3 regions of the Azospira restricta genome follow, and region 1 is predicted to be linked to each of the others. Evidence: predicted binding sites of a transcription regulator. Region 1 holds the regulator's gene; each other region holds the start of a gene.
What was found. Region 1 encodes FNR, which switches genes on or off when oxygen is low (the NO sensors DNR and NnrR bind a similar motif). Its sites were predicted from a motif close to TTGANCTAGNTCAA; they were not measured.

Region 1 (3,272 bases):
CAGCCCGGCCGCCTGCATCTCCTTGAGGTCCTCGAGCTCCGCGGCGAAGTACTTGCGGAAGTCGATCAGGTGGGCGATCTCGATCGATTCGAGCGACAGCTCGAAGTGGCACATCAGCGCCTGGATGATCGCGCGACGGAGGATGTCGTCGGCCGACAGCTCGATGCCGCGATAGACGGGCAGGATACCGGCGTCGAGGCGGTCGTAGTACTCGTCGAGCGTCTTCACGTTCTGCTCGTAGGTCGGCCCGACCTTGCCGATCGCCGAGATGCCGAAGGCCAGCAGGTCGCAGTCGGCGTAGGTCGAGTAGCCCTGGAAGTTGCGGTGCAGCCGGCCCTGGCGCTGGGCGACGGCGAGCTCGTCCTCGGGCTTGGCGAAGTGGTCCATGCCGATGTAGACGTAGCCGGCCTCCGTCAGCTTGCGGATCGCCAGCGACAGGATCTGCATCTTGGTGTCGGGCGACGGCAGGTCGGCGTCGGCGATCCGGCGCTGCGGCTTGAACAGGCTCGGCAGGTGCGCGTAGTTGTAGATCGACAGGCGGTCGGGGTCCATCGCCAGCACGCGCTCGAGCGTACGGTTGAAGCCCATCACCGTCTGGAACGGCAGGCCGTAGATCAGGTCGATCGACACCGACTTGAAGCCGTTGCCGCGCGCGGCGCGGATCACGGTCTCGGTTTCCTCTTCGGTCTGGATGCGGTTGACCGCCTGCTGCACGCGCTCGTCGAAGTCCTGCACGCCGAGGCTCATGCGGTTGAAGCCGAGCTCGCCGAGGAGCTGCACGGTGGCGACGTCGACCTTGCGCGGGTCGACCTCGATCGAGTATTCGCCGCCGTCGAGCAGGTTGAAGTGCTTGCGGGTCGAGGCCATCAGCTGCCGCATCTCGTCGTGCGAGAGGAAGGTCGGCGTGCCGCCGCCCCAGTGCAGCTGGATGACGTCGTGCGTGCCGTCCAGGTACTGGCTCTGCAGGTCCAGCTCTTTCGCCAGGTATTTCAGGTACTTGGCCGAGCGCCCGTGATCCTTGGTGATGATCTTGTTGCAGGCGCAGTAGTAGCAGATGGTGTTGCAGAACGGGATATGGAAGTACAATGACAGCGGTCGGCTGATGCCGCCGATGTTGCGCTTTCCCAGCCAGAGCTTGTAGGCCTCCGCATCGAAGGCCTCGACGAAGCGGTCCGCGGTCGGGTACGACGTGTAGCGGGGACCGTTGATGTCGAAGCGGCGGAGAATCTGCGGGTCGAAGACGAGGTTGGGTGCGGCGAAGTTCATTGGTGTTGAGCGGTTGGTGTGCTACGGATTATCGTGTGCCCCGTAAACGCGCACGTTGACATGGATCAAAGGGGCTTTAGACCCCTCAAACGCCGGAGCGGAAATGCCTAACAGAAAGATCGCAACCCCGATTTCGCTGGTCGAAGTGAAGACGGCGTGCTCCAACTGTAACCTGCACGAACTCTGCCTGCCAATGGGGCTCTCCCACGACGAGGTGGAAAAGCTCGACGAACTCGTTTCCAACCGCCGCCGGCTGAAGCGCGGCGAGCACCTGTACCGCGCCGGCGAGCCGTTCGACTCGATCTTCGCGGTGCGCAGCGGCTTCTTCAAGACCGACGTGCTGCTCGAGGACGGCCGCGAACAGGTCACCGGCTTCCAGATGACCGGCGAGCTGCTCGGCCTCGACGGCATCAGCACCGAAATCCATTCCTGCAACGCGGTCGCGCTGGAAGACAGCGAAGTGTGCGCGATCCCGTTCTCGCACCTCGAAGGCCTGTCGCGCGAGATCCACACGCTGCAGCACCATTTCCACAAGGTGATGAGCCGCGAGATCGTCCGCGACCACGGCGTGATGATGCTGCTCGGCACGATGCGCGCCGAGGAACGGCTGGCCGCCTTCCTGCTCAACCTGTCGCAGCGCTTCACCGCGCGCGGCTACTCGCCGGCCGAGTTCTACCTGCGCATGACGCGCGAGGAGATCGGCAGCTACCTCGGCCTGAAGCTGGAGACCGTCAGCCGCGCCTTCTCCCGCTTCCAGGAGGAAGGCCTGATCGCCGTGCAGCAGAAGCACGTGCGCATCCTCAACATCCCCGGTCTCAAGCAGTTGATGAACCACCAGCAGGGCCGCGGCTGAACCGCCGACCACCCTGCCCCGCGCCGCCCTAGCCGGCGAGCAGCGCCAGCACGCCGCGCGGGTCGCGCGTCAGCGCCACCGACACGATGTAGGCGAAGGCCGCCAGCGCGGCGACGAACCAGGCTGCGCGCTGCGCCTTGGTACGCCCGCGCTTCAGCGCCATCATGCCGAAGCCGATGTAGGCGAGCAGGCCGATGACCTTGGCGGTCAGCCAGGACAACACGAACGGGTACTGCGCGCTGATTATCACCATCGCCAGCGCGCTGCCGAGCAGGATGGTGTCGATCACGTGCGGCAGCACCTTCGCCAGCCGCGTCTGCAGGAGCGGCGACGCGCGCAGCATGAGCAGGCCGCGCAGCAGGAAGCCGGTGCCGGAAAGCGCCACCGCGGTGACGTGGATGTGCTTGAGGATCAGATAGCTCATCGACCTAGCCTGCTCGCCCGTCGGGGCGGGGTTTGAGGAACATCGGCAGGTGCACGCGGCCCCACATGCCGAACACGCCCAGCCAGCCGAGCGCACTGAGCCAGACCGGATTGAAGGCGCCGAGTTCCGTCGCCCATTCGCCGCCGATGCGCAGCAGCGCCACCCCCTGGAACAGCCAGAACAGCCGCCAGGCCCAGACGTCCGACGAGATCAGCCGGCCGGAATGGCCGAGCGTCACCCGCGTCGCCATGCCGACCAGGATCGACGCGAAATAGCCGACGGTCAGCGCGTGCAGCGGCGCCCTACCGCCCCAGCCGCTGCCGGCGAACGCCGCCAGACTCTGCGCGGCGAAGAGCAGGAAGGCGACGCCGAGCCAGACGCCGGCCAAGTGGTGCATTGCCAGCAGGTGCGAGACGAAGGCCTTGCGCAGCTGCCAGCGCCACGACAGCCAGAGTGCGGTGGTGCCGCCGGCGAGGTCCGGCAGCCACAGCCAGGCGCGCAGCTCGCCGACCGCCAGTGCCGCGTGCAGCGCGCAGCAGCCGAGTACGATCCAGTACGGCGTGCGGCCGCGGTATTCGTCGTAGCCGCGGATGACGCTGCCGGAGAAGAACGGCAGCATGCGGTAGGTAACGGTGAAGAAGACCGGCACCAGGAACAGCCAGAGGCCGATCTCGATCGCCGCCGCGACCAGCGCCGGCTGCGTGAATGCGATGCCGGCAGCGAACAGCA
Region 2 (3,272 bases), 530 kb from region 1:
CGGCGCAGCTCGAGGAACTCGTGCCACTCCCCCATGTTGATGGCGACGACCATGACGATCGCCGACAGCGTCGCCAGCGGCACGTAATAGGCGAGCGGCGCGGCGACCAGCACGATCGCCAGCAGCACGCCGGCGTGGATCATGCCGGCGATCGGCGTGCGGCCGCCGGTGCGGACGTTGGTCGTCGTGCGGGCGATGGCGCCGGTGGCGGCGAAGCCGCCGAACAGCGGCGCCGCGATGTTCGAGAGCCCCTGCGCGATCAGCTCCTGGTTGGGGTCGTGGCGATCGTCGATCTGGCCGTCGGCGACACGCGCCGAGAGCAGCGACTCGATCGCGCCGAGCAGCGCGATGGTGATCGCCGGCGAGATCAGCTTGCCGAAGTCGTGGATCGACAGCGGCGGGAGGCCGACGGCCGGCAGTTCCTGCGGGATGCCGTTGAAGCGGCTGCCGATGGTTTCCACCGGCAGCTCGAACAGCCACGCGGCGAGCGTGCCGACGACGAGCACCGCCAGCGGTCCGGGTGCCCGGCGCAGCGGCGCGAACCACTGCGCGAGACGGTTGTAGAAGAGCAGGAAGAGCAGCGAGGCGACGGCCAGCCCGAGCGTCGGCAGGTCGACGGTGTGGGCGTGCGCCGCCAGCGTCTTGATGCGCGCGAAGAACTCGGCCGGCAGCGCGTCGATCTTCAGGCCGAAGAAATCCTTGATCTGCGCCATGAAGATCACCACCGCGATGCCGTTGGTGAAACCGATCACCACCGTCACCGGGATGAAGCGGATCAGCTGCCCCATGCGCGCGATGCCCATCGCCAGCAGGAAGGCGCCGGCGAGCATGGTCGCGCCGAGCAGGTTCACGAAGCCGTGTGCGGCGACGATGCCGTAGACGATCGGGATGAAGGCGCCGGTCGGGCCGCCGATCTGCACCCGCGAACCGCCGAGCGCGGCGGTCAGGAAGCCGGCGATGATCGCCGTCCAGATACCGGCGGTCGGCGAACAGCCGCTGGCGATCGCGAAGGCCATGGCCAACGGCAGCGCCAGCACGCCGACGGTGATGCCCGAAGCGAGGTCCTTGCCGAATTGCGCGCGGCCGTAGCCCGGCAGGCAGTCGAGGAGCTTGGGGCGGAAGATGAATTTCATGGCGGCGCGAGTAAGCCACGAATTTTATTCTCTTCCTGTGTGCTGTCAATGTTAATAAGATTGTAACGTCAGATCGGGCCGGGAGCCTGGCGAACGCCGGCCCGACGCGGCAGACGAGCACGGGCGATTCTTGATGGCGATCAAACCCTTCGCGTGATGGTTGAGTAATCTACTCAACCACGCGACCGCCCGGAGCGGTGGCCGCGGCGCAAATGCTCCCGGACGGACCAGAGCGGCGCCGGCAAAACCGGCCGCCGGGCTGTCCGGTATCGGTCCTGACGAAGGACAGGAATGGCGAAGAAATTTCCCCTGCACCCCAGGCATCCCGAGCGCATCTGCTGGGGTTGCGACAAATATTGCGCTGCCGATGCGCTCGCCTGCGGCAATGGTTCCGGCCGTACCCAGCACCCCGCCGAGCTGCTCGGCGAGGACTGGTACAAGTGGGGCGACTGGGGGATCGACGTCGAGGCAGAGAAGACCAACCCGACGCCCGACCCCTCTTGAGCGGCTCCCCCTTTTCCCGCCACAAAAGAACAGCCCCCCGCCGAGGCGAGGGGCTGCGCGATGCTTGACGGCGGGCTGGTGCCGTCGCCGGAGTCAGGCGGCGCCGATTACTCCCACTCGATCGTCGCCGGCGGCTTGCCCGAGATGTCGTAGACGACGCGGTTGATACCCCTGACTTCATTAATAATTCTATTGGACACCTTCCCCAGCAGCGAATGCGGCAGCTCGGCCCAGTGCGCGGTCATGAAGTCCTGCGTCTGCACGGCGCGCAGCGCGACGACGTATTCGTAGGTGCGGCCGTCGCCCATGACGCCGACCGACTTCACCGGCAGGAAGACGGCGAAGGCCTGGCTGGTCTTGTCGTACCAGTCGGCGGCGCGCAGCTCGTCGATGAAGATGGCATCCGCCCGGCGCAGCAGGTCGGCGAACTCCTTCTTCACTTCGCCGAGGATGCGCACGCCCAAACCCGGGCCGGGGAACGGGTGGCGGTAGACCATCTCGTGCGGCAGGCCGAGCGCGATGCCGAGTTCGCGTACCTCGTCCTTGAACAGTTCGCGCAGCGGCTCGAGGAGCTTCAGGTTCAGCGTCTCCGGCAGGCCGCCGACGTTGTGGTGGCTCTTGATCGCGTGCGCCTTGCCGGTCTTGGCGCCGGCCGACTCGATCACGTCCGGGTAGATCGTGCCCTGCGCCAGCCACTTGGCGTTCGGTAGCTTCTTGGCTTCGGCCTGGAAGACCTCGACGAACTCGCGGCCGATGATCTTGCGCTTTTGCTCGGGATCCGAAACGCCGGCTAGATGGCCCATGAACTGCGCGGTGGCATCGACGTGGATGACCTTGACCCCGAGGTTGCGGGCAAACGTTTGCATCACCTGCTCGGCCTCGTTCAGGCGCAGCAGGCCGTTGTCGACGAAGACGCAGGTCAGCTGGTCGCCGATCGCGCGGTGCAGCAGCGCGGCGACGACCGACGAATCGACGCCGCCGGACAGGCCGAGGATCACTTCCTCCTTGCCGACCTGGGCGCGCACCTTCTCGATCGCCTCGTTCACGTAGTCCGGCATGTTCCAGTCGTGGCCGCAGCCGCAGATCTCGTGCACGAAGCGGGCGATCATCTCCTTGCCCTTGAGCGTGTGTGTGACTTCCGGGTGGAACTGGACGGCGTAGAACTTGCGGGTCTCGTCGGCCATCGCCGCCACCGGGCACGATTCCGTGCTGGCGATGACCTTGAAGCCGGCCGGCAGCTCGGTGACCTTGTCGCCGTGGCTCATCCACACGTCGAGCAGGCCGTGGCCCTCGTCATTGGTCCGATCCTGGAGGCCCTTGAACAGCTCGGAATGGCCGCGGGCGCGGATCTCGGCGTAGCCGAACTCGCGCTTGCCCGAGCTCTCGACCTTGCCGCCGAGCTGCTGGGCCATCGTCTGCATGCCGTAGCAGATGCCGAGCACCGGCACGCCGAGCTCGAACACTGCCTGCGGCGCCTTCCATTCCAGCGCCTCATAGACCGAGTTCGGGCCGCCGGAGAGGATGATCCCGGCCGGCTTGAAGTCGCGGACGAACTGGTCGGAGACGTCGAACGGGTGCAGTTCGCAATAGACCTGCTGCTCGCGCACGCGGCGGGCGATCAGCTGGGTGACCTGG
Region 3 (3,272 bases), 1.8 Mb from region 1:
GCGTCTTCGTCGCGATCCAGCATGGCCTGCCGGCCGGCATCACCGCGCTGGTGGTCGGCATGCAGCCGCTCCTGACCGCTTTCGGTGCCGGGATGTTCCTCGGCGAGAAGGTGACGCCGCGGCAGTGGGGCGGCCTGGCGCTCGGCCTCGTCGGCGTCTTCCTGGTGCTCTCCGGCCGGATCGCCGCCGATGCGCCGCTCGGCGCGATGCTGGTTCCGGCGCTGGTCGCGCTCTTGGCGATCACCGCCGGCACGCTCTACCAGAAGAAGTTCTGCCCGAGCTTCGACCTCAGGACCGGCTCGGTGATCCAGTTCCTGCCGACGGCGGCGCTGACCGCGCTGGCGATCGCGCTGTTCGGCGAGTTCCGCATCGAGTGGACGCCGCCGTTCGTGTTCGCGCTCGGCTGGCTGGTGCTGGTGCTCTCGCTCGGCGCGATCAGCCTCCTGAATCTGCTGATCCGCTCCGGCAGCGCGGTGAACGTCGCCAGCCTGTTCTACCTGACGCCGCCGACGACGGCGGTGATCGCCTGGGCGCTGTTCGGCGAGACGCTGTCCGGTGTCGCGCTCGCCGGCATGGCGCTGGCGGTCGCCGGCGTCTGGCTGGCAAGGAAGGCCTGAACGGCCTATCCGGCGTAGAGCGGGTAGAGGGTTTCCTCCTCGCGGCGGACGCGCTCGACCAGCACCTTGCCGATGCCGGCCAGTTCCTCGGCGAACGCCGCGGCCCGCTCGGGGTGCGCGGCAAGGTCGCGATACTTGCCGAGGAAGCCGACCACCACCCGGCCGATACCGTCCATCTCGTGGCGGAAGTCGTGGATCAGCGCGTGACTCGCCGCATCGTCGGCCAGCGCGTGCTCGAGGTAGACGTAGAGGCGGATGTTCTCGGTCAGCAGGTGGCTCTGCAGCGCAACGCGGAATTCCTCCAGCCGCGCCGCCGCGGCCGCCACGTCGCCGCGCGCGGCGGCGGCACTGGTTTCGCCGAAGAGCGACAGCAGCAGCTGGTGGTCGGCCGTGAGCTTGCCGATCAGCTCGGGGTGGAAGCGGATGCTGGTTCCCGGCGCCGCACTTTCCTCCCGCACGGCCGCCGCCGGCGCCTCCACCGTGGCGGCAGGCGCCGCATCGCGTTTTCCGAACAGCAGATCGAACAGGAACATGGCCCCTCCCGAATGGTTTTTGTGCAGCGCACCTTAACCCCCACACATTGCAAGGACTTTAATCCGCATCAAATCCGAAAAAGCGCCGCCGGCGACGGGACAGCCCCGCCGCGCCCCCGTAGAATGCCGCCCATGCCTGCCCCCGCCTCCACCCCGACCGCCCCTCTGCGCCTGCTCGGCATCGACCCCGGCCTGCGCATCACCGGCTTCGGCGTCGTCGACGCGCAGGGCAGCAAGCTCGCCTACGTCGCCAGCGGCTGCATCCGCACCGACGAGAAGATGCCGCTGCCGGAACGGCTCGGCGTCATCACGCGCGGCATCGCCGAGATCGTCGCCACCTACGCGCCGGGGCAGGCGGCGATCGAGGAGGTATTCCTCAACAAGAACCCGTGGTCCACGCTGCTGCTCGGCCAGGCGCGCGGCGCCGCGATCGGCGCGCTGGTCGGCAGCGGCCTGCCGGTCGCCGAATACGGCACGATGCAGATCAAGCAGGCGGTGGTCGGCCACGGCCGCGCGACCAAGGAGCAGGTGCAGCACATGGTGCGCCGGCTGCTGTCGCTGCCCGGCGACCCCTCGCCCGACGCCGCCGACGCGCTCGCCTGCGCGATCGCCCATGCCCATGGCGGGCAGGGGCTGGGCGCGCTATCCTCTGCCGGTCGCCGCAAGAGCGGCCGCCTGACCTCACTCGCCAAACTGAAATGATCGGACGCCTGACCGGCACCCTCGCCGCCAAGACCCCCCCGCAGATCCTCGTCGACGTCAATGGCGTCGGCTACGAGGTCGACGTGCCGATGAGCACCTTCTACAACCTGCCCGCCGCCGGCGACAAGGTGGTGCTGCTGACGCACCACGCGGTGCGCGAGGACGGCCACTTCCTCTACGGCTTCGGCAGCGAGGCCGAGCGCTTCGCCTTCCGCCAGCTCTTGAAGATTTCCGGCGTCGGCGCGCGCACCGCGCTCGCGGTGCTTTCCGGCCTGTCGGTCGCCGACCTCGCGCAGGCCGTCGCCGCGCAGGAGGCCGGCCGGCTGACGAAGGTGCCGGGGATCGGCAAGAAGACCGCCGAGCGCCTGCTGCTCGAACTGAAGGGCAAGCTCGCCGAGGCGGTGCCGGCCGCGGCCGCCGCGGCGGCCGCCGGCGACTCGCGCCACGACATCCTGAACGCGCTCTTGGCGCTCGGCTACAACGAGCGCGAGGCGCAGGCGGCGATGAAGGGCCTGCCGGCCGAGGTCGGCACCGCCGACGGCATCCGCCTGGCGCTGAAGGCGCTGTCCAAGGCCTGATAATGAAACTACCCCCACGCTCGAAATTCGCGAAGGGCTTGCCCCCGGGGCAAGCCCGTTCGGTTGGCACGGCGCGGCGCGCCGCGAATGCCCAACCTCACCCCCCCGAGGGGGCGCAGGCCGCCCTTGGGACGGCCCGGCGGGAGGCCTGATGCAACCCCGCCACACGCAATACGCCCAGTTCGCCATCGTCGCCGCGCTGATCGTCGGCTGCATCGCGGTGCTGCTGCCCTTCGTCGGCACGCTGCTGTTCGCGGTCGTCATCGCGGTCACGACTTGGCCGCTCTACACCCGCTTGGTCCTGCTGTTTCGCCAGCGGCATACGCTGGCGGCGCTGGTCATGGCGCTGCTGCTGGTGGTGCTGCTGGCGATCCCGATGAGCCTGCTCTCCGGCAACCTGACCGGCGCCATCGAGATGGTCACGCAGTACCTGCGGCCGCTGATCGAGAACGGCCTGCCGGCCGAGCCGCCGGCCTGGCTCGTCCGCCTGCCGCTGATCGGCGGCGCCATCGAGGAGTACTGGCACACGCTCGCCGCCAGCCGCGAAGAGCTGAACGCGTTGCTGCGGCAGTTCGTCGACCCGGCGCGCAAGCTGGCGCTGACGGCAGTGAAGATCTCGGCACAGGGCCTGCTGCAGCTGCTGCTGGTGATCTTCTTCCTGTTCTTCATCTTCCGCGACGCGCACATCTACGGCAACGCGCTGCTGACCGCCGCCAGGAAGCTCGGCGGCCCGCTCGGCGAGCGCATGCTGAAGCTCGCCCGCGGCACGATCACCGGCGTCATGGTCGGCATCATCGGCACCGCCGCCGCGCAGGCCCTGGTCGGCATGGTCGGCTACCTGA

Region 2: the regulator FNR is predicted to act here: its motif matches at 1,264-1,277, upstream of IWH25_RS13450 (DUF3079 domain-containing protein).
Region 3: the regulator FNR is predicted to act here: its motif matches at 1,209-1,222, upstream of IWH25_RS05425 (hemerythrin domain-containing protein).

What each region holds. Positions count from the first base shown of each region.
Region 1 is NZ_CP064781.1:3,320,875-3,324,146, forward strand. Features, by position in the region: gene hemN (oxygen-independent coproporphyrinogen III oxidase) at 1-1,266, opposite strand, end outside; gene fnr (fumarate/nitrate reduction transcriptional regulator Fnr) at 1,370-2,119, shown strand; gene IWH25_RS15850 (SirB2 family protein) at 2,148-2,543, opposite strand; gene IWH25_RS15855 (NnrS family protein) at 2,548-3,272, opposite strand, start outside.
Region 2 is NZ_CP064781.1:2,787,515-2,790,786, reverse strand. Features, by position in the region: gene IWH25_RS13455 (SulP family inorganic anion transporter) at 1-1,133, opposite strand, end outside; gene IWH25_RS13450 (DUF3079 domain-containing protein) at 1,425-1,637, shown strand; gene guaA (glutamine-hydrolyzing GMP synthase) at 1,745-3,272, opposite strand, start outside.
Region 3 is NZ_CP064781.1:1,114,703-1,117,974, reverse strand. Features, by position in the region: gene IWH25_RS05430 (DMT family transporter) at 1-617, shown strand, start outside; gene IWH25_RS05425 (hemerythrin domain-containing protein) at 623-1,150, opposite strand; gene ruvC (crossover junction endodeoxyribonuclease RuvC) at 1,283-1,852, shown strand; gene ruvA (Holliday junction branch migration protein RuvA) at 1,849-2,430, shown strand; gene IWH25_RS05410 (AI-2E family transporter) at 2,582-3,272, shown strand, end outside.